3 regions of the Methylobacterium sp. UNC300MFChir4.1 genome follow, and region 2 is predicted to be linked to each of the others. Evidence: predicted binding sites of a transcription regulator. Region 2 holds the regulator's gene; each other region holds the start of a gene.
What was found. Region 2 encodes PhoB, which activates phosphate uptake and scavenging genes when phosphate is short. Its sites were predicted from a motif close to TGTCATNNANCTGTCAT; they were not measured.

Region 1: a site for PhoB is predicted at 6,615-6,631, ahead of BMY19_RS20190 (inorganic phosphate transporter). Genes of this name have one in related genera too.
Region 3: a site for PhoB is predicted at 2,281-2,297, ahead of ppk2 (polyphosphate kinase 2). Genes of this name have one in related genera too.

What each region holds. Positions count from the first base shown of each region.
Region 1 is NZ_FOCS01000016.1:12,941-22,659, reverse strand. Features, by position in the region: gene BMY19_RS20220 (CaiB/BaiF CoA transferase family protein) at 1-1,118, shown strand, start outside; gene BMY19_RS20215 (hydroxymethylglutaryl-CoA lyase) at 1,115-2,041, shown strand; gene BMY19_RS20210 (MFS transporter) at 2,381-3,709, shown strand; gene BMY19_RS20200 (Ros/MucR family transcriptional regulator) at 4,185-4,592, shown strand; gene BMY19_RS20195 (hypothetical protein) at 4,596-4,847, shown strand; gene BMY19_RS20190 (inorganic phosphate transporter) at 4,937-6,565, opposite strand; gene BMY19_RS20185 (ceramide glucosyltransferase) at 6,775-7,923, shown strand; gene BMY19_RS20180 (DUF1045 domain-containing protein) at 7,949-8,635, shown strand; gene BMY19_RS20175 (LbetaH domain-containing protein) at 8,628-9,248, shown strand; gene phnC (phosphonate ABC transporter ATP-binding protein) at 9,363-9,719, shown strand, end outside.
Region 2 is NZ_FOCS01000012.1:58,364-68,082, forward strand. Features, by position in the region: gene pstS (phosphate ABC transporter substrate-binding protein PstS) at 1-620, shown strand, start outside; gene pstC (phosphate ABC transporter permease subunit PstC) at 706-1,683, shown strand; gene pstA (phosphate ABC transporter permease PstA) at 1,696-2,586, shown strand; gene pstB (phosphate ABC transporter ATP-binding protein PstB) at 2,609-3,424, shown strand; gene phoU (phosphate signaling complex protein PhoU) at 3,545-4,264, shown strand; gene phoB (phosphate regulon transcriptional regulator PhoB) at 4,387-5,082, shown strand; gene BMY19_RS17170 (protein-disulfide reductase DsbD family protein) at 5,262-7,430, opposite strand; gene BMY19_RS17175 (aminopeptidase P family protein) at 7,568-9,406, opposite strand; gene BMY19_RS17180 (hypothetical protein) at 9,545-9,719, shown strand, end outside.
Region 3 is NZ_FOCS01000005.1:179,638-189,356, forward strand. Features, by position in the region: gene BMY19_RS09730 (LLM class flavin-dependent oxidoreductase) at 1-515, shown strand, start outside; gene BMY19_RS09735 (response regulator) at 644-1,024, shown strand; gene BMY19_RS09740 (hypothetical protein) at 1,049-1,909, opposite strand; gene BMY19_RS09745 (hypothetical protein) at 1,967-2,242, opposite strand; gene ppk2 (polyphosphate kinase 2) at 2,397-3,344, shown strand; gene BMY19_RS09755 (hypothetical protein) at 3,423-3,671, shown strand; gene BMY19_RS09760 (hypothetical protein) at 4,255-4,482, shown strand; gene BMY19_RS09765 (helix-turn-helix domain-containing protein) at 4,490-5,458, opposite strand; gene BMY19_RS09770 (Ros/MucR family transcriptional regulator) at 5,580-6,023, shown strand; gene BMY19_RS09775 (hypothetical protein) at 6,075-6,593, opposite strand; gene BMY19_RS09780 (hypothetical protein) at 6,625-7,161, opposite strand; gene BMY19_RS09785 (pirin family protein) at 7,329-8,267, opposite strand; gene BMY19_RS09790 (aldo/keto reductase) at 8,403-9,434, opposite strand; gene BMY19_RS09795 (HlyD family secretion protein) at 9,527-9,719, opposite strand, start outside.

The DNA of each region.
Region 1 (9,719 bases), on a different contig from region 2:
TGGCCGAGTTCGGCGCCGAGGTCATCAAGGTCGAGCCCCCGGGTGAGGGCGATCCCCTCCGGAAGTGGCGCAAGATGCACGAGGGCACCTCGCTCTGGTGGTACCTGCAGTCGCGCAACAAGAAGTCGATCGCCGTCAATCTGAAGTCGCCCGAGGGGCTCGACATCGTCAAGCAGCTCGCCGCGAGCGCCGACGTGGTGGTCGAGAACTTCCGTCCCGGCGGCCTGGAGAAGCTCGGCCTCGGCTGGGACGTGCTCTCCGCCCTCAACCCGAAGCTCGTGATGGTCCGGATCTCCGGCTACGGCCAGACCGGCCCCTACCGCGACCGGCCCGGCTTCGGCGCCATCGGCGAGTCGATGGGCGGGATCCGCTTCACCACCGGCAGCCCGGAGGCCCCGCCGGCCCGGGTCGGCGTCAGCATCGGCGACACCCTGGCCTCGCTCCACGGCGTCATCGGCGCGCTGATGGCCCTGCTGCGGGTCAAGACCGGGCAGGGCGCCGGTCAGGTCATCGACGTCTCGCTCGTCGAGAGCGTGTTCAACGTCATGGAGAGCCTCGTCCCGGAATACGACCTGCTGGGCGAGGTCCGCACCCGCACCGGCGGCGCCCTGCCGGGCATCACCCCGTCGAACACCTACCCGACGCGGGACGGCGGCTACGTGGTCATCGCCGGCAACAGCGACCCGATCTTCCGCCGCCTGATGACGGCGATCGGCCGGCCCGACCTCGCGGACGACCCGGCGCTGCGCAACAACGAGGGCCGCTCCAGGCAATCCGCCATGCTGGACGGCACCATCGCCGACTGGTCGAAGACGCAGACGGTCGAGGAGGCGCTCGCCGCCCTCGACGCCGCCGACGTGCCGGCCGGCCGCATCTACTCGGTGGCCGACATCGTGGCCGACCCGCATTATCAGGCGCGCGACATGATCCTGCAGGCGGAGCTGCCCGGCGGGACCGCGGTGAAGATGCCCGGCATCGTCCCGAAGCTCTCCGACACGCCCGGCGAGGTCCGCTGGCAGGGGCCGGCCCTCGGCGCCCACACCGATTCCGTGCTCGCCGAGCTCGGTCTCGACCCGGCGCGCATCGCCGCGCTGCGCGAGAAGGGAGCCGTGGCATGAGCGGCGACGCGCTGATCGTCCAGGAGGTCGCGACCCGCGACGGCTTCCAGATCGAGCCGGTCTTCGTGCCGACGGCGGAGAAGATCCGCCTGATCGACGCCCTGGCGGCGGCCGGCTTCAGCCGGATCGAGGTCTCGTCCTTCGTCTCGCCGAAGGCGGTGCCGGCGCTCGCCGACGCGGCCGAGGTCTTCTCCGGGATCCGGCGCCGGTCCGGGACCGTCTACGTCGCCCTGGTGCCGAACCCGAAGGGCGCCGAGCGGGCGCTCGCCGCCAGGGTCGACGAGATCAACCTCGTCGCCTCGGTGAGTGAGACCCACAACCGCGCCAACATGGGCATGAGCCCGGCCGACTCGATCGCCGGCTTCGCGCGGATCATGGATTCGGTGCGCGGCGCCCCACTCAGCACCAACGCCACGGTGGCGACCGCCTTCGGCTGCCCGTTCGAGGGCGACCAGCCGGCCGACAGGGTCGTCGCGCAGGTGGAGCGCTACCTGTCGCTGGGCGTCGACGGGGTGACGCTGGCCGACACGACCGGCATGGCCAATCCCCGGCAGGTGAGCCGCCTCGTCGCGCGGGTCCTGCCCCTGGTCGGTCCCGGGCGCCTGACGCTCCACTTCCACAACACGCGCGGCCTCGGCCTCGCCAACGTGCTGGCGGCCTACGACGCGGGCGCCCGGCGCTTCGATGCGGCGCTCGGCGGCCTGGGCGGCTGCCCGTTCGCGCCCGGTGCCACCGGCAACATCTGCACCGAGGATCTCGTCAGCATGGCCCACGAGATGGGCCTGCCGACAGGCCTCGACCTCCCGGCGCTGATCGGCCTGTCGCGGGACCTGCCGCGCCTCGTCGGCCATGACGTGCCCGGCCAGGTCGCCAAGGCCGGACGGCCCTGCGACCTGCATCCGGCCCCCGCCCGGGCGGCCTGAGCCGGAGACGGGGAGGGGCGGGCTCACAATGGCCCGCCCCACGCTTTGGACGCGACGCGCTCCCTCTCCCGTTCGGGAGAGGGTCGGGGTGAGGGATGAGAACTCTCCGGATGCGGCACACCGTCGACGCGCCGGCAGGACGCTTCTCATCCGGACAGACCTGATCCCTCACCCTGTCCCTCTCCCGCACGGGAGAGGGTACCCGCGCCTCGTCCGGCGAAGGCGGCGTCGCCGTCGTGTGCCGTGAGCTGCGCCCGAACCTGACTTCGCGGGAAGCCGCCCGCCCGAAGGCGGCACCGCCCACGACACGTCCCTCAAGAACACACCACGGAGGAAACCATGACCGCAGCCCTGTCCGGGTCGCCGGCCGCCGCCGAGGCCGGCGCGGTGACGGAGACCGGCGTCGTCCGCAAGGTCGCGTGGCGGCTCATGCCGCTGATCATGATCTGCTACATGTTCGCGTTCTTCGACCGCATCAACATCAGCTTCGCCAAGTTCCAGCTCCAGAGCGACCTCGGCTTCAGCAACGTCGCCTACGGGCTCGGCGCGAGCATGTTCGTCGTCGGTTACGTGATCTTCGAGGTGCCCTCGAACCTGTTCCTCTACCGGGTCGGGGCGCGGCGCTGGATCGCCCGGATCATGATCTCCTGGGGCATCGCCACCGCGCTGATGATCTTCATCCGCAGCGAGTGGCACTTCTACGCCCTGCGCTTCCTGATCGGCGCCATGGAGGCGGGCTTCGCGCCGGGCATCCTCTATTACCTGACCATCTGGTTCCCGGCCTCGCATCGCGGCCGCATCACCTCGTTTATGTTCGTGGCCTCGGCCTTCTCGGGGATCTTCGGGGCGCCGGTGGCGGGCCTGATCCTCGGCGGCCTCAACGGCGTCGGCGGCCTCGCCGGCTGGCAATGGCTGTTCCTGGCCGGCGGCCTGCCCTGCCTCGTGCTCGGAATGCTCGTGCTGACGCGCCTCGACGACCGGATCGCCGATGCCCGCTGGCTGTCCGAGCCCGAGAAGGCGCTCCTGTCGAGCCGGATCGCACACCACAACCGGGACATCGGCGACCACTCGCTGATCGGGGCGATCAAGCAGCCCGGCTTCCTGATGATCGCGCTGATCTACTTCCTGCTCCAGATCGGCTCGTACGGCCTGAATTTCTGGGGGCCGGACCTGATCAAGACTGCGAGCGGCGGGCAGGCGGCCTCGGTGGGGTTCCTGACGGCGATCCCCTACATCTGCGGGGCGATCAGCATGGTGGTGATCGGGCGCCTGTCCGACGCCTCGGGCGAGCGGCCGAAATTCGTCGCGGGCCTCGCCATCGCGGCGGCGCTCGGCTTCTTCGGCGCCGGCCTGTTCGACAAGCATATCGTGCCGCTGATGTTCGCCCTGGCGCTCCTCGGCGCCGGCATCGTCGCCTCGATCCCGACCTTCTGGACGCTGCCGGCCAAGCTCGTCACCGGCGTCGGCGCGGCGGGCGGGATCGCGCTGATCAACACCCTCGGGCAGTTCGGCGGCATCGTCAGCCCGGTTATGGTCGGCTGGGTGAAGGATCTCACCGGCTCGACGACGCCCGCGCTCTACGGGATCGGCGTGCTCTGCCTCGTCGCCGCCGGGCTGGCGCTCTTCGCCATGCCGGCGAGCCTGCGCCGGAGCGACCGCGCGGCGTGACATGGACCGCCGCCCCGGCGCGGCCGGTGCGGCGGGTCGCGTCTGGCCCCGGAGCGGGGCCAGACGGGCGTCGCCGCACGCCGCGCGGGCGGGATCGGTCAGGCGCGCGACCGCCGCGACCGAGCGGTCCCGGATCGGCGCCGGGCCCCCCGAGGTTGCGTGCCGCCGGGATCGGCCGATGCCGATATCCGTTCAGACGCCGATCTCAGCGACCGAAATCTGTGAACGTATCAGTAACCATGGCGGGAATGCCGCCGGTTGCGCGGTGGAGCAAAAAACCTCGCGCTGCCGGACAAACCGCTGGCCGCTCATATTGTATATTATCTGCAACCTCAAGAAACGGAGTGAAATCAACTTGAGGTAGAAATCCCTCGGCTGGCCCGTCGCCTCGGTTTCGTCCCGCAAAGCCCGCGCGAGCGGGTCCACCGGAGACGGAGCGCGCGGATCGGGATGCCCTCGAACAGCGATGTCTCAGATGGACCACCTCACCGACCACCGTTCAACCTTCATGCTGGAGAAGGTCGGCGCGATCGTCGCGGCCTACGTCTCGCGCAACGCGATCGAGGTCACGGCGCTGCCGGCGCTGATCGACCAAGTGCACACGGCGATCGCGGTGCTCCGCTGCGCGCCGTCGGAGTTCGGCGGGGTCGGGCTGAGCCAGTCGCAGGTCGACGCCTCGATCCAGCAGGACGGCCTGATCAGCTTCATCGACGGCCGGTCGTACCAGACCCTGAAGCGCCACCTCACCGCGCACGGCCTCACCCCCGAGCGGTACCGGGCGAAGTACGGCCTGCCGGCCGACTACCCGATGGTGGCCCCGGGCTACGCCGCGCGGCGCTCGGAGATCGCCCGGGCGATCCAGCTCGGCCACAAGGCGGCCTGAGCGATGGCGCCCGACGCTTCCGCGGATCCGGCCCGGGACCGCGCGCCGTCCCCGGGGGCGGCGCGCACGAGCGACGCCCTGAGCCGCATCGCCGGCATCCTCGACGTGCCGGTGGCGAGCTTCTACCCGGATGCCGACCGGCCCGACGCGGCCATGACCCAGGCGGCCGACCTCGTCTCGGCCTTCGTGGCGATCGATAGTCCGGCGGCGCGCCGGACCTGCCTGGCCTTCGTGCGGGCGATGGCGAGTTCCTGAAGCGCCGGGGCGCGCTGCGGGAAGCCGGAGACCTGGTCGCTTCGTCGGGGGGCGGAGCGCGGTCTCCGGCCCGTCCGGCCGGGCCCGCGTCAGAACAGGTGGCGCAGGAGGTAGAACAGAGCGGCCGCGAGGGTGATCGCCGCCGGCAGGGTCAGGATCCAGGCGAGCGCCATGTTGCGCACCGTGGACATCTGGAGCCCCGAGCCGTTGGCCGCCATCGTGCCGGCGACGCCCGACGACAGGATGTGGGTGGTCGAGACCGGCAGGCCGTAGAGCTCGGCCAGCCCGATCGTGCCGGCGGCGACGATCTCGGCCGAGGCGCCCTGCGCGTAGGTCAGGTGGGTCTTGCCGATCTTCTCGCCCACCGTGACGACGATGCGCTTCCATCCGACCATGGTGCCGAGACCCAGCGCCAGGGCGACGCAGACCTTCACCCAGCCCGGGATGTAGCGCGTGCCGTCGTTGAGCAGGCCCGCGTAGCGCTTCAGGTCGGCCTTGTCGGCCTCCGAGAAGTCCGCCCCGGCGCCCGGCAGGACGCGCACCGCGTCGGCGGCGAGGTACATGTCGCTGCGCAGGTTCTGGGTCTGGGCAGCCGGCACCGTGCGGATCGCGCCGTAATTCTTCACGCTGGCGGCGATGTCGTCCGAGAGCGCCGCCAGCGCCGCGTAGACGGGCGGCGTGTTCAGCGCCTTGGTCTTGAGCGCCTCCGTCACGGTCCGGCGCGCGGCGGCGGCGTCCGGAACCGCCGCGCCGGGGGCGCGGGCGGAGAACACCGCGCTCGCCGCCGTCGAGGCCTGCACGAAGGCGGGCGTCGTGTCGTCCGCCATGGTGCGGTTGAGCGCGTAGGCGGTGGGGGCGGCGCCGATCAGGATCAGCATGATCAGGCCCATGCCCTTCTGCCCGTCATTGCCGCCGTGGAAGAACGAGACCAGCGTGCAGGTGAGGATCAGCAGGCCGCGGATCCACGGGGGCGGCGGCGCCTCGCCCGCGGGCGCCTCGTAGAGGTCCCTGCGGCGGACCGTGACCTTCAGGGCGAGCAGCAGCAGCGCCGCGAGCACGAAGCCGCAGACCGGGGAGAACAGCAGCGCCTTGAACACGTTGAGCGCCTGGGTCCAGTCGACGCCCGCGGTGCCGTCGCCGCCGTTCATCAGCTGGTTGGCGAGGCCGACGCCGAGCACCGAGCCGATCAGCGCGTGGGACGACGAGTTCGGCAGCCCGAACGCCCAGGTCCCGAGGTTCCAGATGATGGCCGCCAGCAGCAGCGCGAAGATCATCGCGTAGCCCGCGTGCGAGCCGACGTTGAGGATCAGCTCGACCGGCAGCAGCGTGACGATCGCGTAGGCCACGGCGCCCGAGGACAGCATCACGCCGAGGAAGTTGAACACGCCCGACCAGATCACCGCGACGAGCGGCGGCATCGAGTGCGTGTAGATCACCGTGGCGACCGCGTTGGCCGTGTCGTGGAAGCCGTTCACGAACTCGAAGGCGAGGGCGATCAGCAGGGCGAGGCCGAGCAGCGCGAAGGCGCCGTAGGCCAGGGGCGCTTCCCCGACCGCGTTCATGTCCGCGATGAGGCTCACCACCGCGTAGCCCAGGCCCGCCACGAGGACGAGGAGGAACGCGACGACACCGCCGAGATGCATCCCGTGGTCGAGGCGCGGGCCGCCCGCCTGCCGGCCTTTCACCGCCCCCGACGGCATCACGGCGGTATCGGACATGAACCCTCGCGCGGAATCTTTCGTGGTGAGCGGGGATTAAAACCGCGCGGTGACGGTTGGGTGACGGCCCGCGACGCCGCGCGTCGGCGAGCGTGTCCGAGAGCGTGTCCGAGAGCGTGTCCGAGAGCGTCGGGCGGCGCTGTCACACGCCTGACGCGGTCCGGCCGCTAGCGGACCGGACCGCTCGCCCGATCGCACGAGGGATCCGCATGATTGACGCCACGGTGCCGGCCCTGTCCCTCGGCGCGCTCCTGGCCGTCGTCCAGATCGGCAGCATCGCCGTCGCGGCCCGGCGCCTCGGCCGGGACCACGGCCCGTCGCGGTTCCCGGACGGCGCGCCCGTCTCCCTGGTCCGCCCCCTGCGCGGGGTCGAGGCCTACAGCGAGGAGATGCTCCTCCGCAGCTTCCGTCTCGACTACCCGTCCTACGAGCTGATCTTCTGCGTGGCCGACCCGGCCGACCCGATCGTCCCGATGGTGGAGCGCCTGATCGAGGCCCACCCGCACGTGCCCGCCCGCCTGATCCTCGGCGACGAGCGCGTCAGCGCGAACCCGAAGCTCAACAACTGCCTGCGCGGCTGGCGCGCCGCCGCCCACGACTGGGTGGTGCTCGCCGATTCCAACGTCGCCATGCCGCCGGACTACCTGCAGCGGCTGCAGGCGGCGTGGCGCGCCGATACCGGCCTCGTCTGCTCCACCCCGGCCGGCGCCCGCCCGGGCAGCTTCATGGCGGAGGTGGAGTGCGCCTTCCTGAACACCCTGCAGGCGCGCTGGCAATACGCCGCCGAGGCCTTCGGGCTGGGCTTCGCGCAGGGCAAGAGCATGCTCTGGCACAAGCCCTTCCTGGAGGCGCAGGGCGGCCTCCAGGCGCTCGCGGCCGAGATCGCCGAGGACGCGGCCGCCACCAAGCTCGTGCGTGCCGCCGGCAAGCGGGTCCACCTCGTGGCGAGCCCGTTCGAGCAGCCGCTCGGCCCGCGCGGCTTCCGGGAGGTCTGGTCGCGGCAGCTGCGCTGGGCGCGCCTGCGCCGCGTGACCTTCCCGCTGTTCTTCGCCCCCGAGATCGGCAGCGGCGTCCTGCTGCCGGCGCTCCTCGTCGCCCTCTGGGCTGGAAGCCTCGCGGGCCTCGCGGGCGCTGCCGGCCTCGCCGCCCTGTGCTATGCCGCCGAGCACCGGCTCGCGGTCCGCGCGGGCTGGCACCGCTCGCCCCGCACGCTGGCCGCCTTCCTGGCGCGCGATGCCCTGATCCCGGCGATCTGGGTCGGCGCCTGGATGCGGAGCGCCATCGTGTGGCGGGGCAATGCCATGGACGTGCGCCCCCGGCGGGCCGCCGACGCGCGCACCTACGCGCCGACGGCCTGACCGCCCGGCGATCGGAGACCCTGACGTGTCGCGCCGCTACGCCCTCTACTGGCTGCCCGCCCCGGATTCGCGCCTCGAAGCCTTCGGCCGGGCGATCCTCGGCACCGACAACGTCACCGGGCTGCCGGTGCCGCACCCGGAGGGGCTCGGCGATCTCGCACCCGTCACGGCGGGCGCGCGGGTCTACGGGTTCCACGCCACCCTCAAGGCGCCGCTGCGCCTCGCCCCGGGCACCGGGGAGGCCGACCTCGTGGCCGCCGCCCGCGCCCTCGCGGCCGCGCACCCGCCGGTGGCGGTGGGGCCGCTTCGGGTCGCCGCCCTCGGGCCGTTCCTCGCCCTGGTGCCGGAGACACCCCCGCCGGAGCTCGGGCTCCTCGCCGCCGAGTGCGTCGCCGCCCTCGACCCGTTCCGGGCACCGCTCACGGAGGCCGAGCGCGCCAAGCGCCGGCCGGAGCGCCTCGACCCGCGCGGCCGCGCGCTCCTCGACCGCTGGGGCTACCCCTACGTGTTCGAGGCCTTCCGCTTCCACATGACCCTGACCGACGCCCTGCCGGAGGCGGAGCGCGACCTCTGGCACCGGCGCCTGTCCGAGGCCTACGCCGCCGCGGGACCGGAGCCCCTGCGGATCGACGCCGTCAGCCTCCTGACCCAGGACGGGTCGGGGCCGTTCCGGCTCCTGGCGCGCCTGCCCTTCGGAGAGGCCCGTGGTTGACCGCCCCCTCGGCCTCGAACCCGCGCTCGATCCGAGCGCCCGGGTCGTCGACAGCCGCCTCGGCCGCTACACCGAGGTCGGCGCCCGCACCCGCCTCACCGAGACGACCCTCGACGACTATTCCTACATCGGTGAGGACGGCGAGGTGATCTACACCGCGATCGGCAAGTTCTGCTCGATCGCCGCCAGCGTGCGGATCAATCCCGGCAACCACCCGATGGAGCGGGCGTCGCAGGCGCACTTCACCTACCGGGCCCGCGCCTACTGGCCGGAGGAATCGGACGAGCCCGCCTTCTTCGACCGGCGCCGGGCGAACCCGGTGGCGATCGGCCACGATGTCTGGATCGGCCACGGCGCGGTCGTCCTGCCCGGGCGCACGATCGGCACCGGCGCGGTGGTGGGGGCGGGCGCCATCGTCACCCGCGACGTCGAGCCCTACACGATCGTCGTCGGCAATCCCGCCCGGCCGGTCCGGCGCCGCTTCCCCGAGGCCGTCGCGGACCGTCTGACTCGCTTGGCGTGGTGGGACTGGGACCACGAGCGCCTGCGCCGGGCGCTGCCGGATTTCCGCGGGCTGCCCATCGAAGCATTCCTGGAGCGCCACGAAGATTAAGTCGGCTATCGAAAAGCCGAGATGCTGCGCCGGCAAATATAATCGTTCCGAATACGTCATCCAATCGTCGTCAAACCGGCGTCTACGTGCGGCCGTTCCCCGGCGGATGGTGGCATGCTGGTTATCGAGGATCTCACGCGCCAGTACGGCGACCGACGCGCCGTCGACGGCGTGTCGCTCCGGATCGAGCCCGGCAGCTTCGTCGGGGTGATCGGCCGGTCCGGTGCCGGCAAGTCGACGCTGCTGCGCCTCATCAACCGGCTGGCGGATCCGAGCTCGGGACGCATCCTCCACGACGGCCGCGAGGTCACCACCCTGCGCGGCCGCCCGCTGCGCGAGTGGCGCACCCGCTGCGCCATGATCTTCCAGCAATTCAACCTCGTCGGCCGGCTCGACGTCATGACCAACGTGCTGATGGGGCGCCTCAGCCACGTGCCGACCCACCGCGCCCTGCTCCGGCAATGGTCCGCC
Region 2 (9,719 bases):
TCAATGACGGGCTGAAGCTGCCCGACGCCAACATCACCCCGGTCTACCGCTCCGACGCGTCGGGCACGACCAACATCTTCACCACCTACCTGTCCCAGGTCTCCGAGCCCTGGAAGAAGGAGTACGGCGCGGCCACGACGATCTCCTGGCCGGTCGGTCAGGGCGGCAAGGGCAACGAGGGCGTGACCGCCACCGTCAAGCAGGTTCCGAACGCCATCGGCTACGTCGAGTCGGCCTACGCCAAGCAGAACAAGCTCTCCTACGCCCTGCTGCAGAACAAGGCCGGCCAGTACCCGCAGCCCGACGACAAGGCGTTCCAGGCCGCGGCGGCGAGCGCCGACTGGAAGGCGACCCCGGGCTTCGGCATCTCGCTGACCAACCAGCCGGGCGAGGCGGCGTGGCCGATCACGGCGGCGACCTTCATCCTGGTCCACAAGGACGCCGCCGACCCGGCCAAGTCCGCCGCCGTGCTCAAGTTCTTCGACTGGGCCTACAAGAACGGCGACACGCTCGCCACCGACCTCGACTACGTCCCGCTGCCGGACAACGTCGTCGAACTGATCCACCAGGAGTGGAAGGACGTGAAGGGCAAGGACGGCAAGCCTGTCCTCAACATGTGAGCGTGACGGGGAGGGGGTGAGAACCTCCTCCCTCGCTTCCGGGAACGCACCGCGCTACCACGCCCCCCTTCGCAGAGAACCGCGGATGCCCGCTTTGACCGAATCGATCGCCCTCGGCCGAACCCGTTCCGCGACCGCGCGGAAGGCGCCGAGCCGGAGCCTCGACACGCTGTTCCGGACCTGCTCGTACGGCGCGGCCCTGCTGGTGCTGCTCGTGCTCGCCGGCATCCTCGGCTCGATCCTGTACGGCGGCTGGCCCGCCTTCCGCGAGTTCGGCTTCGGCTTCCTGACCTCCAGCGCCTGGAACGTCGGGACCGAGCAGTACGGCGCCCTGGTCGCGGTGATCGGGACCGTCGCCTCCGCCTTCCTGGCCCTGCTGATCGGCGTGCCCGTCTCGCTGGGCATCGCGGTCTACCTCACCCAGCTCTGCCCGGGCTGGGCCCGCAAGCCGGTCGCCATGACGATCGAGCTGCTCGCGGCCGTGCCGAGCATCATCTACGGCATGTGGGGCCTGTTCGTGTTCGCGCCGCTCCTGGCGCGCTACGTCCAGATCCCGGTCTCGAACCTCGTGGAGGGCATGCCGATCGTCGGCACGCTGTTCTACGCCCGGGTGCCGTCGGGCGTCGGCGTCTTCACCGCCGGGATCATCCTGGCGATCATGATCGTGCCGTTCATCGCCTCGATCGCCCGGGACATGCTCGACCAGATCCCGACCGTGCTGCGCGAGAGCGCCTACGGCATCGGCTGCACCACCTGGGAGGTCGTGCGCCACGTGCTGGTGCCGCAGGCGGCCGTCTCGATCATCGGCGCGATCATGCTGGGCCTCGGACGGGCGCTCGGCGAGACGATGGCGGTGACCTTCGTGGTCGGCAACGCCAACCGGCTCTCGGCCTCGATCTTCGACCCCAGCTCGACCATCGCGTCGCGCATCGCCAACGAGTTCAACGAGGCGGACGGCCTCCAGCTGAACGCGCTGATGGCTCTGGGCTGCATCCTGTTCGTGATCACCTTCGTGGTGCTCATCATCGCCCGGCTGCTGACGCGCCGCGTCCAGGCCGCCTGAGGAGCACGCGCGATGGTTTCCTCCAGCACGATCGCCGCCGCTGCCCAGCGCCGCCCTGGCCGCGTCCGCCAGGGACGCCGCGTCGCCGACCGGACCCTGCGCGTCGCCTGCACCGCCGCCACCGTGGTGGGTGCCCTGGTCCTCGGCTCGATCCTGGTGATGCTGATCGTCCAGGGCGTGCGCGGCTTCACGCCGACCCTGTTCACCAACCCGACCCCGGGCCCCGGCTCCGAGGGCGGCGGCATCGCCAACGCCATCCTGGGCAGCGTCGTGCTGACCGGGATCGGCATCCTGATCGCCACGCCGGTCGGCGTCATGGCCGGGACCTTCCTGGCCGAGTACGGGCGCGGCTCGAAGCTGGCCGCCCTGATCCGCTTCCTCAACGACGTCCTGCTCTCGGCGCCGTCGATCCTGATCGGCCTGTTCGTCTACACGCTGATGGTCCGGCCGATGGGCACCTACTCGGGCTGGGCCGGCGGCGTGGCGCTGGCGATCATCGCCGTGCCGGTGATCGTGCGCACCACCGAGGACATGCTGCGCCTCGTGCCCGGCACCCTGCGGGAGGCCGGCGCGGCGCTCGGCGCGCCGCCCTCGACGGTGATCATGAGCGTGACCTGGCGGGCGGCCTCGGCCGGCATCGTCACCGGCATCATCCTGGCTCTCGCCCGCATCGCCGGCGAGACCGCGCCGCTGCTGTTCACCGCGCTCAACAACAATTCCTGGTTCTCGGCCAACCTGATGGGCGGCGTCGCGAACCTGCCGGTGATGATCTACCAGTTCGCCCTCTCGCCCTACCCGAACTGGCAGGGCCTGGCCTGGGCGGGCGCGCTCCTGATCACCACCACCATCCTGGCGCTGTCGATCATCGCGCGCCTCGTGATCAAGCCGCAGGCCTCGCGCTGAGCCCCCTTTCGAGGACACGACGATGAACGCCGCCTCCGCGATCCCCACGGTCGAGCTGAACCGCAACCGCGCCGAAGAGGGCGGCCCCGTGCGGATCGCCGTCAAGGACCTGAACTTCTACTACGGCAGCTTCCACGGGCTGAAGGACGTCAACCTCAACTTCCACGACCGGCAGGTGACGGCGCTGATCGGCCCTTCCGGCTGCGGCAAGTCCACCCTGCTGCGCTGCTTCAACCGGATCTACAGCCTCTACCCGGAGCAGCGCGCGGAGGGCGAGATCCTGCTCGACGGCGAGAACATCCTCAGCCCCTCCGTCGACCTGAACGAGCTGCGCTCGCGCATCGGCATGGTGTTCCAGAAGCCGACGCCGTTCCCGATGTCGATCTACGACAACGTGGCCTTCGGCCTGCGCCTCTACGAGAAGCTGCCGAAATCCGAGCTCGACGGCCGGATCGAGGAATCCCTGCGCAAGGCCGCCCTCTGGGACGAGGTGAAGGACAAGCTCCGGCAGCCCGGGACCGGCCTGTCGGGCGGCCAGCAGCAGCGCCTGTGCATCGCCCGGACGGTGGCGCAGAAGCCGGAGGTGATCCTGTTCGACGAGCCGACCTCGGCGCTCGACCCGATCTCGACCGGCCGCATCGAGGAGCTGATCGAGCAGCTGCGCGACGAGTTCACCATCGTGATCGTCACCCACAACATGCAGCAGGCGGCGCGCATCTCGCAGTTCACCGCCTTCATGTATCTGGGGCAGCTCGTCGAGTTCGGTCCGACCAACCGGATGTTCATGAACCCGACGGAACGCCGCACGCAGGACTACATTACCGGCCGCTTCGGCTAGTCTGCGGCTAGTCTGCCGGGCCGCTCCGGTCCCGGGACCGCCGCTCGCGTCTCCGGCGCGCCGGCGGGTCCCGCAAGCCTCCCGGAGGGCCGTCCCCGGGACCCCATCGAAGGATCCGCCATGCCCGGCCATATCGTCACCTCCTACGACACCGACCTGGAGAACCTGCGTCGCTCGATCTCGGAGATGGGCGGCGTCGCCGAGAAGATGACCGCGGAGGCGACCGACGCCCTCGTGCGCCGGGACGACACGCTCGCCCAGGCGGTGATCCTCGCCGACAAGCGCCTCGACGCGCTGCAGCGGGACATCGAGGAGCGCGCCGTGCTGCTGATCGCCCGGCGCCAGCCCCTGGCGATCGACCTGCGCGAGACCATCTCGGCGATCCGCGTCTCCGGCGATCTGGAGCGGATCGGCGACCTCGCCAAGAACGTCGCCAAGCGCGTGGTGGCGATTTCCGACCAGGCGCCGGCCCAGAAGATCGTGCTCGGCGTGCGCCACATGAGCGACCTCGCCGAGGGTCAGCTGAAGGACGTGCTCGACGCCTACGGGAGCCGCGACGTCCAGGCGGCCCACGACGTCTGGGAGCGCGACGGCGAGATCGACGCCCTGTACAATTCCCTGTTCCGCGAGCTCCTGACCTACATGATGGAGGATCCGCGCAACATCTCGTTCTGCACGCATCTCCTGTTCTGCGCGAAGAACGTCGAGCGCATCGGCGACCACACCACCAACATCGCCGAGACGATCCACTACCTCGCCACGGGCGAGACGCTGGCGGGTGACCGGCCGAAGAACGACGCGTCGAACTACGCGACCGTGGACGGCGTGCAGGCGCCGTGAGGCGCCGACCCCGGCGCCTTCCTGTGGGCGCGGCCGGGGTCACTCTCCGTGCGGGTTGAGGCGGGGCGGCGCCTCCTGCACCATCCGGGGACCGCCCGCAGAACGAGTCTTCGAACGTGAGCATGCAAGTCCTGATCGTCGAGGACGAGGAGGCCCTGAGCACGCTGCTGCGCTACAACCTGGAGGCCGAGGGCTTCCTGGTGGATTCGGCGGCGCGCGGCGACGACGCCGAGCTGCTCCTCGCGGAGCGGATCCCGGACCTCGTCCTGCTCGACTGGATGCTGCCCGGCCTCTCGGGGATCGAGCTGTGCCGCCGGATCCGGGCGCGCCGGGAGACCGAGCGCCTGCCGGTGATCATGCTCACCGCCCGCGGCGAGGAGGGCGACCGCGTCCGCGGGCTCGGCACGGGCGCCGACGACTACATCGTCAAGCCATTCTCGGTCCCGGAGCTGCTCGCCCGGATCCGCGCGCTCCTGCGCCGGGCCAAGCCCGCCCACGTCTCGGACCGGCTGGCGGCCGGCGACCTGGAACTCGACCGCACCGGCCACCGCGTCCGCCGCGGCGGCGAGGAGCTGCATCTGGGCCCCACGGAGTTCCGGCTCCTGGAATTCCTGATGCTGGCGCCGGGCCGGGTCTTCTCCCGCGAGCAGCTCCTCGACGGGGTGTGGGGCCACGACGTCTACATCGACGAGCGCACCGTCGACGTCCATGTCGGGCGGCTGCGCAAGGCGCTGAACGGCCCGCGCCAGACCGACCCGATCCGCACGGTCCGGGGCTCGGGCTACGCCTTCGACGAGACCTTCTCGCTGGAGGCCTGAGGCGGCCTCACGGGCCGTCCGGATAGGACTTCGCTCCGGCGCACCGTCATCGCGAGCGCAGCGAAGCGACCCAGGGCGGCGGGACGCCTGTGAGCGCGGCGCTGCTGGGTTGCTTCGCTCCGCTCGCAAAGACGGTGGGACGGGCCCGCGAAGATTCGCGCGTCCCGGTCTCCAGGGACTCAGCGCGCCAGCGCCGCGCTCCGGCCCGAGGCGGCCGGCACCGCCTCCAGCGCCGCCAGGACCGTCCCCTCGGTGAGGATCTGCGGCAGCACCTGGGGCTCTCCCGTCCCGGTATAGAGCAGGTAGAGCGGGACGCCGCTGCGCCCGTGCTTCTCCAGGAGGCGGGTGATCTCGGGGTTCTGGTTGGTCCAGTCGCCCTTCATGTAGGTCACGCCGCGCTCGGCCATCGCGGCCCGCACGGCCTTGGTGTTGAGCGAGGTCGCCTCGTTGACCGCGCAGGTGATGCACCACGCGGCGGTCATGTCCACGAAGACGGGGCGGTGCGCGTCGACCAGGGCGTCGAGGCGCGCCTGCGTGAACGGCTCGATCCCGTCGGCGGCGGCCTGCGCGGCCGGCGCGGCGCGGTCCCGGGGCAGGGTGACGGCGAGGGCCCCGACGGCGATCAGCGCCAGCGCCGCGGCGGCCTGCGCGACCCGGCCGGCCCGCGGCGGGGCGGCGCGGCCGTGCTCCCAGGCCCAGGCGGCGAAGCCCACGAGGACGAGGCCGATCAGCGCCGCCAGCAGCCCGCGCGGGTCGACCTGCTGCGCCAGCACCCAGATCAGCCACGCAACGGTGGCGTAGACCGGGAAGGCCAGCACCTGCTTGAGGGTCTCCATCCAGGCGCCCGGCCGCGGCAGCGCCCGCAGGGCCGGCGGCCAGAGGGTCAGGAGCAGGAAGGGCAGGGCGAGGCCGAGGCCGAGGCTCGCGAAGACGGCGAGCGCCACGCCGGCGCTCTGGGTCAGCGCGAAGCCCACCGCCGAGCCCATGAACGGCGCCGTGCAGGGCGTCGCCACCAGGGTCGCGAGCACGCCGGTGAAGAACGAGCCGCTCAGGCCGCCGCGCCGGGTGAGGCCGTCGCCGAGGCCGGCGAGCCGGCCGCCGACATGGACCGCGCCCGAGAGGCTCAGGCCCATCGCGAACAGCAGGTAGGCGAGCCCCGCCACGATGGCGGGCGACTGGAGCTGGAACCCCCAGCCGATCGCGGCCCCGCCGCTCTTCAGGCCGATCAACGCGGCGGCGAGCGCCAGGAAGCTCGCCAGGACGCCGGCCGTGTAGGCGAGGCCGTGGAGCCGCAGCCGGGCCGGCCCCTCGCCCGCGTGCCGCACGAGGCCGAGCACCTTGATCGACAGGACCGGGAAGACGCAGGGCATCAGGTTGAGGATCAGGCCGCCGAGGAAGGCGAAGGCCGCGGCGGTCGCCAGCGTCAGCGCGTCGAAGTCGGCGGCGGCCGGCGCGGTCGCGGGCGGCGCGGTCGCGGCCGGCGCCGCGGCGGCCGGGAGCACCGGCTCGTCGCCGTACGCGAAGGCGAGCCGGCGGGTCCCGGCGGCGTCGACCGCCTCGACCGTCAGGACGCCGGGCAGCGCGGCGGGCACCGGGTCGGTCGGGCTGCTCCGGGCGAGGGTCAGGTGCAGGCCGGTCCCGTCGACGCTCATCACCTGCGCGGCGGCGTTGTCGATCGCCGTCTCGGCGTAGGGGAAGTACGCGGCGTTCCGGACCGCCTCGGGCTTGAGGCCGGCCGCGGCGAAATCGAGGCGCAGGGTGTCGCCCTGGCTCGACAGGCTCAGGGGCCAGAGCGCCGGCACGGGGAGCGCAGCGCGGGCGCGCGCGAACAGCGCGGCGTTGGCCGGGTCCGGCTCGGCGTTGCCGACCGGCAGGGTCAGGGCGAGATCGGCCGAGCCGGGCACGCACTCGGTCTCGCAGACGAGGTAAGTCAGCTTGGCCTGGATCCGCACCGGGTCGGCCGGGTCGAGGCTCGGCGGCGGCGTCACCGGGACGAGGAGCGTGACCTCGCCCTCGTAGCCGTAGTTCATGAGGGTCGCGATCGGGATGCGCTCCGGCGCCGGCCACCGGATCGCGCCGGCGTTGAAGCCGGCCGGCAGGGTCCAGGTCACCTCCGGGGGCAGGCCGGAATCGCCCGGGTTGCGCCAGTAGACGTGCCAGCCGGGCTTGACCTGCATCCGCACCGCCAGCGTGAAGGGCTGCGCGCCGGCGACCGCGGCGGGCTCGGCCACGAGGCTCGCGCGCACGAGATCCGCGGGCGTGCGGAAGCCCTGCGGGAACCCCTGCGCCGCGGCGGCCGAGAAACTCGCGGCGACGGCCAGGATCAGGAGGGCGAGGCGGCGGATCATGCTGTCCCTTCGCGCGCGGGGCGGTCGCGGTTTCACGCGCGGCGTGTCGGGCTCGGCGCGGGCGTTTCCATGGCGTCCGGTCTTACCATGGCGTCGGGTCTTACCACGGACCGCGTTCGGGATCCCCTGCGGCCGGCTCACCCCTCGAGCGGCGCCGTCGCCCGCTCGAGCCAGTCGCGCGTCGCGGTGTCGAGCCCGGGCGCCAGGGTCTCGCGGACCCTCGCATGATAGGCGTCGATCCAGGCCCGCTCCCCGGGTTCGAGCAGGTCCGGCCGGATCAGCCGGCGGTCGTAGGGAGCGAGCGTCAGCGTCTCGAAGCCGAGCATCGGGCGCTCCCCGCCCGCGATCGCGCGGGCCTCGACCAGGACGAGGTTCTCGATCCGGATGCCGTAGGCGCCGCGGGCGTAGTAGCCCGGCTCGTTCGACAGGATCATGCCGGGCTCGAGCGCCACCGTGCCGGTCTTGGCGATCCGCTGCGGCCCCTCGTGCACCGACAGGAAGGCGCCGACGCCGTGACCGGTGCCGTGGTCGAAGTCGAGGCCCGCCTGCCAGAGCGGTGCCCGCGCGAAGGCGTCGATCTGGGCGCCGGTCGTGCCGACCGGGAACACCGCCCGGGCGATGGCGACGTGCCCCTTCAGCACCCGCGTGAACCGGTCGCGCATCTCCGGGCTCGGCGCACCGACCGCGACCGTCCGGGTGATGTCGGTGGTGCCGTCCGGGTACTGCGCTCCCGAATCGATCAGGAACAGCTCGCCCGACTGGACCGCCCGGTCCGTGGCGCGGCTCACCCGGTAGTGGACGATCGCGCCGTTCGGTCCGGAACCCGAGATCGTGGGGAACGAGACCTCGCGCAGGTCGCCGCCGGCGGCCCGGAAATCCTCCAGGGCCTCGACGGCGGCGATCTCGGTGAGGCCGCCGGCCACGGCCGCACCGTCGAGCCAGGCGAGGAAGCGCGCGACACTCGCCCCGTCCCGGACATGGGCGGCGCGGGCGCCCGCGATCTCGGCGGCGTTCTTGACCGCCTTCATGCCGGTGATCGGGTCCTTGCCGACATCGGCCGTGCCGCCGGCAGCCTCGATCTTCTCCTTCAGGGCGACGGCGCCGGTCGCGGCGTCGAGGCGGACGCGCGCGCCCGCCAGGGATGCCAGCCCGTCGTCCAGGTCCGCCCGCGGCAGGATCTCGGCGATCGGCGCGAGTTCCGCCCGCAGGGCCGGATCGACGTTCGGAGAGACGAGGTACAGCCGGGCCCGTCCCTCGCGCGGCAGGATGGCGTAACCCAGCGCCAGGGGCGTGTGGGCGACGTCGGACCCGCGCAGGTTGAAGGCCCAGGCCAGGTTGTGCGGGTCGGAGATCACCAGGGCATCGCAGCCGCCCTCGGCGAGCGCCGCCCGGATCCGGGCGAGCTTGTCGGCGGCCCCCTCGCCGCACAGCGCGTCGGGATGGACCACCACCGGACCGGCCGGCGGCCGCGGCCGACCGGCCCAGACCGCGTCGACGAGGTTCGGCACCGCCCGCACGGTCCCGCCGGCGCGGGTCACGGCCCGCTCCAGGCGCGCCAGACCGTCCGGGGTGTGCAGCCAGGGATCGTAGCCGAGCACCTGATCCCGCCGCAGGTTGGCCCCGACCCAGGCCTCCGGCGTCGATTCGGCGAGCGGCACCACCGTGACGAGGCCGGTATCGACCTGCTCGGGCGCCTGCAGGGTGTAGCGCCCGTCGACGACCAGCGCCGCGGACTCCATCAGGATCACGGCCGTGCCGGCCGAGCCGGTGAAGCCCGTGAGCCAGGCCAGCCGCTCGGCGTCGGCGGGAACGTATTCCGACTGGTGCTCGTCGGCCCGCGGCACGACGAAGCCGTCGAGTCCGGTCTCACGCAGCGCCGCCCGGAGGGCCTCGATCCGCTCGGCGCCCTTCCGGTGGCTCGGGTCGTCGAAGCTCTGGAAGCGCTGGCGCTGTCGGGACGGACGGGTCTCGGTCATGTGGCGAGCCTAGCGCCCGCCGCTCCCGCGTCGCAACACCCTGTTGTCATGAGAAAGAGGTTGGTCGGAGGTCGGTTGCGGTGCTTAAAGATCGTTAGCAATCTTATCACGCCGCGGATTCTCGCTTATTACTCAGACATGCCACGCCGCGTTTACTACCGGATCAGCGACAGACCCGACGGCCGCTTCGACGCCGTCGTGACGATCGAGCCCGACACGGTCGTCCGCCGCGACGGCTTCGATTCGCTCGCCGAACTCGAAGAGTGGATCGACGGCCTGCGCGCGCTGATGGCGGCGCTCGGCGCGCCGGTGT
Region 3 (9,719 bases), on a different contig from region 2:
TGGGCGAGACGGAGGACGAGGCGCAGGCCAAGAAGGCGCGTCTCGACGACCTCGTTCATCCCGACAGCGGCCTCGCCAACCTCTCGGTCCGCCTCGGCGTCGACGCGACGGGCTTCGCCCTCGACGCGCCGCTCCCGGAGCTCCCCGAGAGCAACGCCAGCAAGAGCGGGCAGGCCCAGATCGTCGACTACGCCCGCCGCACTGGCGCGACCGTGCGGGAACTCGCCCGCAAGGTCGGCGGCTACGGCGGCCTGCAGATGGTCGGCACGCCCGCGCAGGTGGCCGACCGCATGGAGGAGTGGCTGGAGACGCGCGCCTGCGACGGCTTCAACGTGATGTTCCCGTTCGTGCCCGAGGGGCTCGACGACGTGGTCGACCGGCTGGTGCCGGAGCTGCAGCGGCGCGGGCTGTTCCGCCGGGACTACGCGGGGACGACGCTGCGCGACCATCTCGGCCTCGCGCGGCCGGCCAACCGCTTCTTCCCGCCCGACGCCCCGGCTCGGCCAGGGGGCTGATCGACCCGCCGCGCGGGCCGGCGCGGTCCCGCGCCGTCGGGGTGCGTGGCGGATCATGCGAACGGCGCGAACCTCCGGTCGTGTCGCGCGGTTATTCTCGGATCGTCGCGCGCCGATGGGAGGGGATCGTGCCCGAGGCTGTTCCGCCCCTGTCCGGGTGCCGCGTCCTCGTCGTCGAGGACGAGTATTTCATCGCCAGCGAGGTCAAGCGCTGGTTGCACAGCGCCGGGGCCGAGGTGATCGGCCCGGTCCCGCGCGCGGATCTCGCCCTGGACCTGATCGCCGAGCAGACGCCCGACGCCGCGGTGCTCGACGTGAATCTGGGCGACGGGAACAGCGTCTATCCGGTCGCCGAGCGTCTCGGCGTCCTCGGCGTGCCGTACCTGTTCGCCACCGGCGACGTGCGGGTCACCGGCGCCCCGGCCCAGGCGAGCCGGCCCATCCTGGAGAAGCCGTTTGTGGCGGCGGAGCTGGTCCGGGCCGTGACCAGGCTCGTCGCGGCCGCCTGAGGCCGCCGCGCCGCCCGCGCGGCCTCAGAGGGGGCCCGGCCCGGGATGCGGGCCCATGCGCCGGCGGTCGTGCTCGATGGCGAAGACGTGGGCGTAGAGGTTCGCGACCCAGCCCCGCCCCTCGACCGTGAGGTCGAGGAACCGGATCGCGTCCCCGATCACGGGCTCGATCTTGCCCCAGAAGAACGACGGGTAGCGCTCCGCGAGGTCGGCCGGGCTGTCGTAGCCGAGTTCCGCGTTGACGCCGATCTCGGCGAATTCGTGGAACAGGGCGTTCAACTTGCGCGGGTAGAGCGGGTCGCCGAGCTGACCGATCAGGTCGGCCGCCCGCAGCAGCCCGGCCTCGGTCCCGGTCTCGCGATGGGAATCGTCCTCGGGGACCGGGAAGCGGGTCAGCTCGATCGCCCGGATGACCCGGGACGCGTCGACGAGATCGTGCGTGCCGAAGCGCTCCTGCACGGCCAGCTTCGAGCGCTCCACGTGGTAGGGTGCCAGCGCCGCGTCAGAGGCGCCCCGGGGCAGGCTGACGGTCGTGCCCTGCGCGTCGATGACGAAGGCCTGCAGCCGGTCTCCGGCGCAGACGCCGCGCACGTAGCCGATGTCGTGGTAGAGGGCGGCCAGGATCATGTGCAGCCAGTCCTCGGGCGTGATGCCCTGCTGCAGGAAGCGGCCGCGGAGGATGTCCTGGGCGACCAGGGTGACGAGGGCCGTGTGGTCGCCGTCATGGTAGAGGGCGTCGCTCCCGACGATCCGCTCGATCGTCAGGCGCGCCGCGGCCTCGATGATCTCGGCGTAGCGCGGCTCCCGGCTGCCGAAGGTCCGCTGGTAGGTCAGGGCCAGGTGCTCGCCGAGGGCGTCGGCGAGCATCTTGGTCGCGTCGAACATGGGATCCTCGCCGTCAGCTGCGTCGGGCGGCGCCGCGCCCGGCCGGGTCGGTGGAGATCACGCGGATCGCCCCCCGCGATCGACGAGCCGCTCCTCGAGATAGGCCGCCGCGTCCGCGTAGAGTTCGTAGCGGCGCAGCAGCACCGCCCGCTTTTCGGCCTTCGTCGCCGCGTCGAGCTTGGCGCGGGCCCTGTCGGCGCGGGCGCGCAGCTTCCCGGCGAGCTTCTCGAAGGCGGCATCGATGCGCGCGCCGACCTTCTCGCCCTCGGCGCGCGCCGGATCGGGGTCGTCCCGCCGGCGCTTCGGCCCGGCCCTCTTCGCTTCTCCAGCCATGACGCATCTCCGGTCGCCCCGATCGGTGGCGGAACCGTATGACGGAACGATCACGGGCGCGACATGGGATCGGCCGCCGCGGGCGCGGCGCTTTCTCAGGCGTGTCACGGAACGCTGCTCTAGGTCGGCCCCGCGACGCGCAGGAGAACCGGCGATGCGGCCCGACGACAGCTCTGCCCCGGATGCCACCTTGAATGCCACCTCGGATGCCACCCTGGAGGCGATCCGGCGTGACCTCGCCGACAGCTACGACGAGGAGCTGGAACTCGGGCTCGAGGAGGATCGCCTCGACCGGCTCGCGGCCGAGCTCGGCGGCGCGCCGCCCGATCATCTCGACCGCAAGGTCTATTTCCGCGCGCTGCTCCGGCTGCAGCACGAGCTGGTCCGGCTCCAGGACTGGGTGCAGGACCGGAAACTGCGCGTGGTCGTGCTGTTCGAGGGCCGCGACTCGGCCGGCAAGGGCGGCGTGATCAAGCGGATCACCCAGCGCCTCAATCCCCGCGTCTGCCGCGTCGCCGCCTTGCCTGCCCCGAGCGAGCGCGAGCGGACGCAATGGTATTTCCAGCGCTACGTCTCCCATCTGCCCGCCGGCGGCGAGATCGTGCTGTTCGACCGCTCCTGGTACAACCGCGCCGGCGTCGAGCGGGTCATGGGCTTCTGCACCGAGGCGGAGGTCGAGGAGTTCTTCCGGTCGGTCCCCGAATTCGAGCGCATGCTGGTGCGCTCCGGCATCGTCCTGGTAAAATACTGGTTCTCGATCACCGATGCCGAGCAGGAATTCCGCTTCCGGATGCGGATCCACGATCCGCTCAAGCAGTGGAAGCTGTCGCCCATGGACGTCGAGTCGCGGCGCCGCTGGGAGGACTACACCCGGGCCAAGGAGGACATGCTGGCGCGGACCCATATCCCCGAGGCGCCCTGGTGGGTGGTCGAGGCGGTCGACAAGCGACGGGCCCGCCTGAACTGTATCAGCCACCTGCTCGACCAGATCCCCTACGGCAGCGTGGAGCACCCGGCGGTCCACTTGCCCGAGCGCTTGCGGCACGCGGACTACGTGCGCGGCCCGGTCCCCGCCGCGATGATCGTTCCGGCCGCGTTCTGATCGCGGCGCGGAGACGGCGCGGGAGTCGTGATCCTGTCGCGGTGGCGCGGCTATAGCGCCGCCATGGCGAAGCGCCCCATGACTCTCGACCTGTTCACGACCCTGGATATCGTCGATGACGACGTCTCGGCTGTCATCGACGCCTATCTGGCCGATCCCACGCCCGGTTCGGTGGCGTTCGGGGACGGCTTCCGCATCGATCCCGCGGCCGCGGTGGCCTCGCATCCCTTCGCCCGGACGCTGATCGATCAGCCCTGGGCCGATGCCCGGCTGCGCCGGGCCGCCATCCGCGCCGCCATCCTGCTGGCGGAGCCGGAGCGGGTCTGACCGGATCGGCCACCTGTCGCGCGACGGCCGCGCGATATTCGTGGGGCTGGCATGCGGCTGGCATGCGGCTGTCATCGCGCTGGCATACCGCTGTCATGCGGCCGTCATGGGCGGGATGGCAGGTCGCCGCCACGGCGAACCTCCCGACCCTATGCCGCCACTCCGCCCGCCCGGTCCTGCCGTGGCGGGCTTTTGTATGCCCGCGGCTCGGCCATCGCGACGACGCGCGTCGGATCCTACGCCTAAAGCGGTAGGTGTACCGACCTCCGACCACACGACGCCCGGTTGTAATCTGGGGCGGAGACGGCGCGGATGAACGGCGCGCCTTCAGGGTGAACGATCGGTTTACCCAAACCGCACAATTGCGCCGACCGCCCCGATCCGGGCGCGATCGGCGGGCGTTCTACGGGCAGGTCCACCGGAGACGTGCTGACATGCTGATCCTCAACCCGATGACCGGCCAGATGGTCGAGGTGCGCGTGCCCCGGCCGAAGCCGAAGGCCGCCTGATCGCGCCAGCTCTCCGTCCGCTTCCCCGCACGCCCGCGGCCCAGGCGGCGTGCCCCTCCAGCCCCGCACGACCCATGCTGCCGACCGATCTCGACCGACCCGCCGAACTGACCCTCTGGCCGGGCTACGCGCCGGCCCGGGTGGCCGTGTCGCACAGTTTCCCGACGCTGCGGGCCGCCCTCGCCGCCGCGGTCGCGGCGATCGACGCTGAGGATGCCAATCCCTGGATCATCACCGAGGGCGGCGACATCCTCGCTCCGGGATGGATCCGCGCGAACACCGCGGGCGCCGTCCTGCAGTAGCCGGACGTCAGCCGGCGAGCTGGTCCGCGCCGCGGTTGCGCCACCGGTACTCGCTCGGCGAGATCCCGTAGCTGTCCTTGAAGCGGCGGCTGAAATGGCTCTGGGTGCAGAAGCCGCAGCTGTAGGCCAGCTCACCGACGGCCAGATGGGCGAAGCCGGGATCGGCGAGACGCTGCGCGGCGGTCTCCAGCCGCCGCCGCCAGATCCAGTCGGCGATGTTGCGGTCCTGCTCGCGGAACAGGGCTTGGAGGTGGCGCAGCGACACGCCGACGGCCGCCGCGAGCCGGGCGGGGTCGAGGTTCAGGTCGCCGAGATGGGCCTCGATGTGGGCCAGCGCGCGCTGGAAGATCAGGACGCCCTGGATGTTCTTGGGGGTCTCGTGCGCGAGGCGTTCCGCGATGCTCGCGACGATGAGATCGACGCCGACCGACGCCATGCGGTTCGACATGTCCGGCGTCAGGCGCTCCGCGTTGCGGACCAGTTCCTGGAAAAAGGTCGTGACCATCGACGTGCCGACTTGATCCGCGCCGATCGTGAGGCACGTGAACCGGCGCGTCGAGCCGAGGGCGCGCTCCAGGGCCGCGCGCGGCAGCTCGACGAACAGCGTCTGCGTGTCGACGTCGGAGGCCATCGTCGCCGGCCGACGGTCCATCACGACGATGTCGCCGGGATTCTGGATCGCGGTGCGGTCGTCCTGCGCGCTGAACACGCGGCCCTTGAGCGTGATGGCGACGTTCAGGGTCTCGTACTTGCCGTGCCGGCGGATCGTGTCCGGGGTCGCGACGGTGGTGACGGCGCTCTGCGTCACGCGCGTGATCAGCAGCGGCCCGACCTCCGCGGCCTCCAGCGTGCCGGTGAAAGCGTGCGCCACGGCAGGCGTAAGTTCGACCGGCACGATCCGGTCGAAGATCGTCTCACGCCAGAGGCGGAAACTGTCTTTCGGCTTGAAATCCGCCGTAGAGAACAAAGTCCTCATAGAAAATTCTTGTATTCATGCTTCGCCGCGCGCGCTCGGGAAAACGGTAGCACGCTTTCAGGCAAGCGCAACGGCGCCGACCAACCTAAGAGGGTTCTCGACCTTGTCAGGAGCCCATAACGTGTCCGATTCGTCCCTCGTCAGCCCCCAATCCAATATCGTGCTGACGGCAGGGCTCGTCGCTGCCTATGTATCGAACAATCGGGTTCCGACCGCCGACCTTCCGACCCTGATCGCGCAGTGTCACGACGCGATCACCGCGCTGGCCGCCAACGGGGCGGCGTCGATCGAGGCTGCGGGGGACACGGACGCGCTGCGCGACCGGCCTACCGCCGCGCAGATCCGCAGCTCGATCCGGCCCGACGGCATCGTCAGCTTCATCGACGGGCGCCGGTACAAGACGCTCAAGCGCCATCTCACGGCCCACGGCCTGCACCCGCAGAGCTACCGCGAGCGCTACGGTCTGCCGGCCGATTATCCGATGGTCGCGCAGGAATATGCCGAGCGCCGGTCCGCGCTGGCGCGCTCCATCGGCCTCGGCGTGCCGGGCGCGCGCGCCGCCTGAGCCGACTCGCCTCGGCAGGCCGCGGCTGATTCGTGGCTGGCGCTCCCGGCCTCAGGCGGCCGCGTGCCGTCCGTCGGGCAGCAGATCCCGGCTCGCCTGCTCGATCCGTTTGAGCCAGTCCTCGGCCGCCGCCGCCCGCAGGGTCGCGGCCTCGGCCCGCGCCTGGGCCTCCCGGACGCGCCGGTCGGCTTCCGCCTCGCGTTCGAGGACCTGCCGCGCCGCCTGCGCCCGCGCTTCCTCCAGGAGCGCCCGCAGGGTCCGGATCTCCTGTTGGGCGGCCTCCAGATCCGCGGCCAGCGTCTCGCAGGCGGTCGATTGCTGGTGCAGGCGCTGATCCTGCGCCTGCTTCGCGACGGTCGCGGCCGACAGGGTGTCGAGGATCTGGCTCCAGTCCGCCACCGGCCGCGACGGCGTCTCCGGATCGGGTTCGGGGGACGCTTCGGAACGCGCCGCCGGGCTCGGCGCGTCGGCCACGAGGGGGCCGTCGGCGATCCCCGGAGCCGGCTCCGTCGGTTCTCCGCGCTCACGCGCGATGCGGGCGTCGAGCTGGGCCCAGAACGTCGCGTTCATCGCCGTGGCGATCCCGCCGGGCCCGCGCCGGTCACGAAGCCGCCCGCGTCGCGGAAGCCCGAGCGCTGCCCGCCTGGCCGGTCACCTGTCCGCCCGGCTGCATCACGAATTCCGCGTCGATCGTCTCGGCGATGCGCTGGAGCATCTGCTCCGCCGCCGCGGCCCGCTCCTCGGCGGCCGCGGCCCGGTCCTCGGCGGCCTGGATCAGCTTGATCGCCTGCGCGTGGACCTCGTGGGTCTCCCGCTCGGCCGCCAGCACCTGGGCGCGGGCCGCGTCCATGTCGGCGCGCACCTGCCGCAGCAGGTCCTGGACGTGCGTCTCCTGCTCCTGTGCCCGGTCCTCGACGTCCCGGATGTAGCGCGCCGCGCCCTGCACCCGCTCCAGCAGGTCGGGCCACCGCTCGACCGGCGACGGGTTCTGGTTGCGCCCCTGCGCCGAGACGCGCTCGTCCGCGGCGAGCAGGACGAGGTTGCCGGTGCGGATCCGTGTCGTCGGCTCGCGGGCGTCGCGCGCGACGGCATCGATCTGGTCCAGCGCCTCGGCCCTGGGGTGCTTCGTCTGTTCCATCACGCGTCCTGCCGACAGGGTGCAGCGCAAGCCTTCGGTGAGGCATCGGCGTCCGCCTCACACCGACGGAAAATGGTTAACAACTCCTTAATGTTCGCGCTAGGGTTGCGCTGCCGCGGCGATACCCGCGCGACGTCGCGCGCGGGACCGCCGGATCGCGGGCCGTCTCACGGGTAGCGGACGGGCTGCGGGTCCTCCGGCAGCGGGATGAACTCGGCGTCGTTCGGCACGGTGTCGAACCGGCCCTGGCGCCAATCCTCCTTGGCCTGCGCGATCCGCTCGGGCCGGGACGAGACGAAGTTCCACCACAGGTGGCGCGGGCCGTCCATTGGCTCGCCGCCCAGCACCATGAACCGGGCCGATTCCGTGGCGCGCACGCTGATGCGGTCGCCGGGGCGGAACACCAGCAGCTGGCCGGGGCCGAAGCCGTCGCCGGCGATCTCGATGGCGCCCGCGACCGTGTAGATCGCCCGCTCGTCGTAGGTCGGATCGAGGGGCAGGACGGCGCCGGCCTCGAGGGCCACGTCGGCGTAGACCATCGGGCTCGAGGTCCGGACCGGCGAGCGCGCGCCGAAGGCCTCGCCGGCGATCAGCCGGACGGTCTTGCCCTCGCCGGTGAGGACCGGCAGCGCGGCGGCGTCGTAGTGCTCGAAGGCGGGGGCGTTCTCCTCGTCCCGGTCCGTCAGCGCGACCCAACTCTGGATGCCGAACAGGCGGGAGCCGGTCTGACGCAGCGTCGGGGCGGTGTGTTCCGAGTGCGTGATGCCGCGGCCGGCGGTCATCCAGTTCAGCTCGCCCGGCCGGATCGGCAGCTCCGTGCCGAGGCTGTCGCGGTGCATGATCTCGCCGTCGAACAGGTAGGTGACGGTGGAGAGGCCGATATGCGGGTGCGGCCGCACGTCCATGCCCTGCCCGAGAAGGAATTCCGAGGGGCCCATCTGGTCGAAGAAGATGAAGGGGCCGACCATCCGGCACTCGGTGGAGGGCAGCGCCCGCCGCACCGCGAAGGAGCCGAGATCGCGCGAGCGGGGCACGATCAGGGTCTGGATCGCGTCGCAGCTGAAATGGTCGCCCGGGATCGGGTCATCGGCACTGTGCCAGCTCATCGCCTTGCTCCTCCGCGCGGGGATCGGCCCCCCATCCGCAGGCATCCTGGACCGGGAGCGTCCGGGTTGGAACAGAAACGATCGAAACGCATCGTTTCCGAAAAATCGCCCGATCGTCCCGGCCGGGGCGACGGCCTACCAGGGTGTCGGCTTGGGGTTGCGCTCGTCGAAGCCGCGCTGGTGCCAGTACGGGTAGATCGGGGTCTCCTGGCTCGCCGCGTCGAGCCGGGCGACCTGCTCGGCCGTCAGGGTCCAGCCGAGGGCGCCGAGGTTCTGCTTCAACTGCTCCTCGTTGCGGGCGCCGACCACGATGTTGCAGACGGTCGGACGGGTCAGCAGCCAGTTGAGCGCCACCTGCGCCACCGTCTTGCCGGTCTCGGCCGCCACGGCGTCGAGGGCGTCGACCACGCCGAACAGGTAGTCGTCGGAGACCGGCGGCCCGCCCTCGGCGCCGCCGGCGGCGATGCGGCCGCTCTGGTTGGCCTGTCCGCGGCGGATCTTGCCGGTGAGGCGGCCCCAGCCCAGCGGGCTCCAGACCATCAGGCCGACGCCCTGGTCGAGGCCGAGCGGCATCAGCTCCCACTCGTAGTGGCGGCCGATCAGCGCGTAGTAGCCCTGGTAGGCGACGTAGCGGGCGAGCCCGTGGCGCTCGGAGGTCGCGAGCGCCTTCATCAGCTGCCAGCCCGAGAAGTTGGAGGCGCCGATATAGCCGATCTTGCCCGCGCGGGTGAGGTCGTCGAGCGCCCGCAGCGTCTCGTCCACGGGGGTGAGGGCGTCGAAGCCGTGCATGAAGTAGACGTCGATATGGTCGGTGCCGAGCCGCTTCAGGCTGGCCTCGCAGGCGCGGACCAGGTGGTAGCGCGAGGAGCCGACCTGGTTCAGCTCGTCGTTGAACCGGAAGGTCGCCTTGGTGGAGATCAGCGCCCGGTCGCGCTTGCCCTTCAGGGCCTGGCCCAGGATCTCCTCCGAGGCGCCGCCCGAGTAGATGTCGGCCGTGTCGAAGAAGTTGACGCCGGAATCGAGGCAGAGATCGACCATGCGGGTCGCCTCGGCGACGTCCGTCTGCCCCCAGCGCTGGAAGAATTCGTTCGTGCCGCCGAAGGTGCCGGTGCCGAAGCTGAGCACCGGCACGGTGAGGCCGGAGCGTCCGAACTGCCTGTAGTCCATCGAGTCCTCGTCGCGATTGCGGCCGCCGCGCGGCGGCGCGCCTGCCGGATCAACGCGCCGCGCCGCCCGGTTTTCCCGGCCGGCGCGGGCCGTCAGCGCCGCGACTCGACGACCGGCGCCCCGTCGCAGCGCTGGCCGGCGGCCGCGCCCGTGCGCCGGCCGGGCGGCAGGGCGTCCGGCGATCCGGCCTTCTCGGCCAGGATCGCGACGTTCGCCGTCATCCCGGCCGCCAGCACGATCGGGCAGGGCACGTCGTCGAGGTCGATCCGGATCGGCACCCGCTGC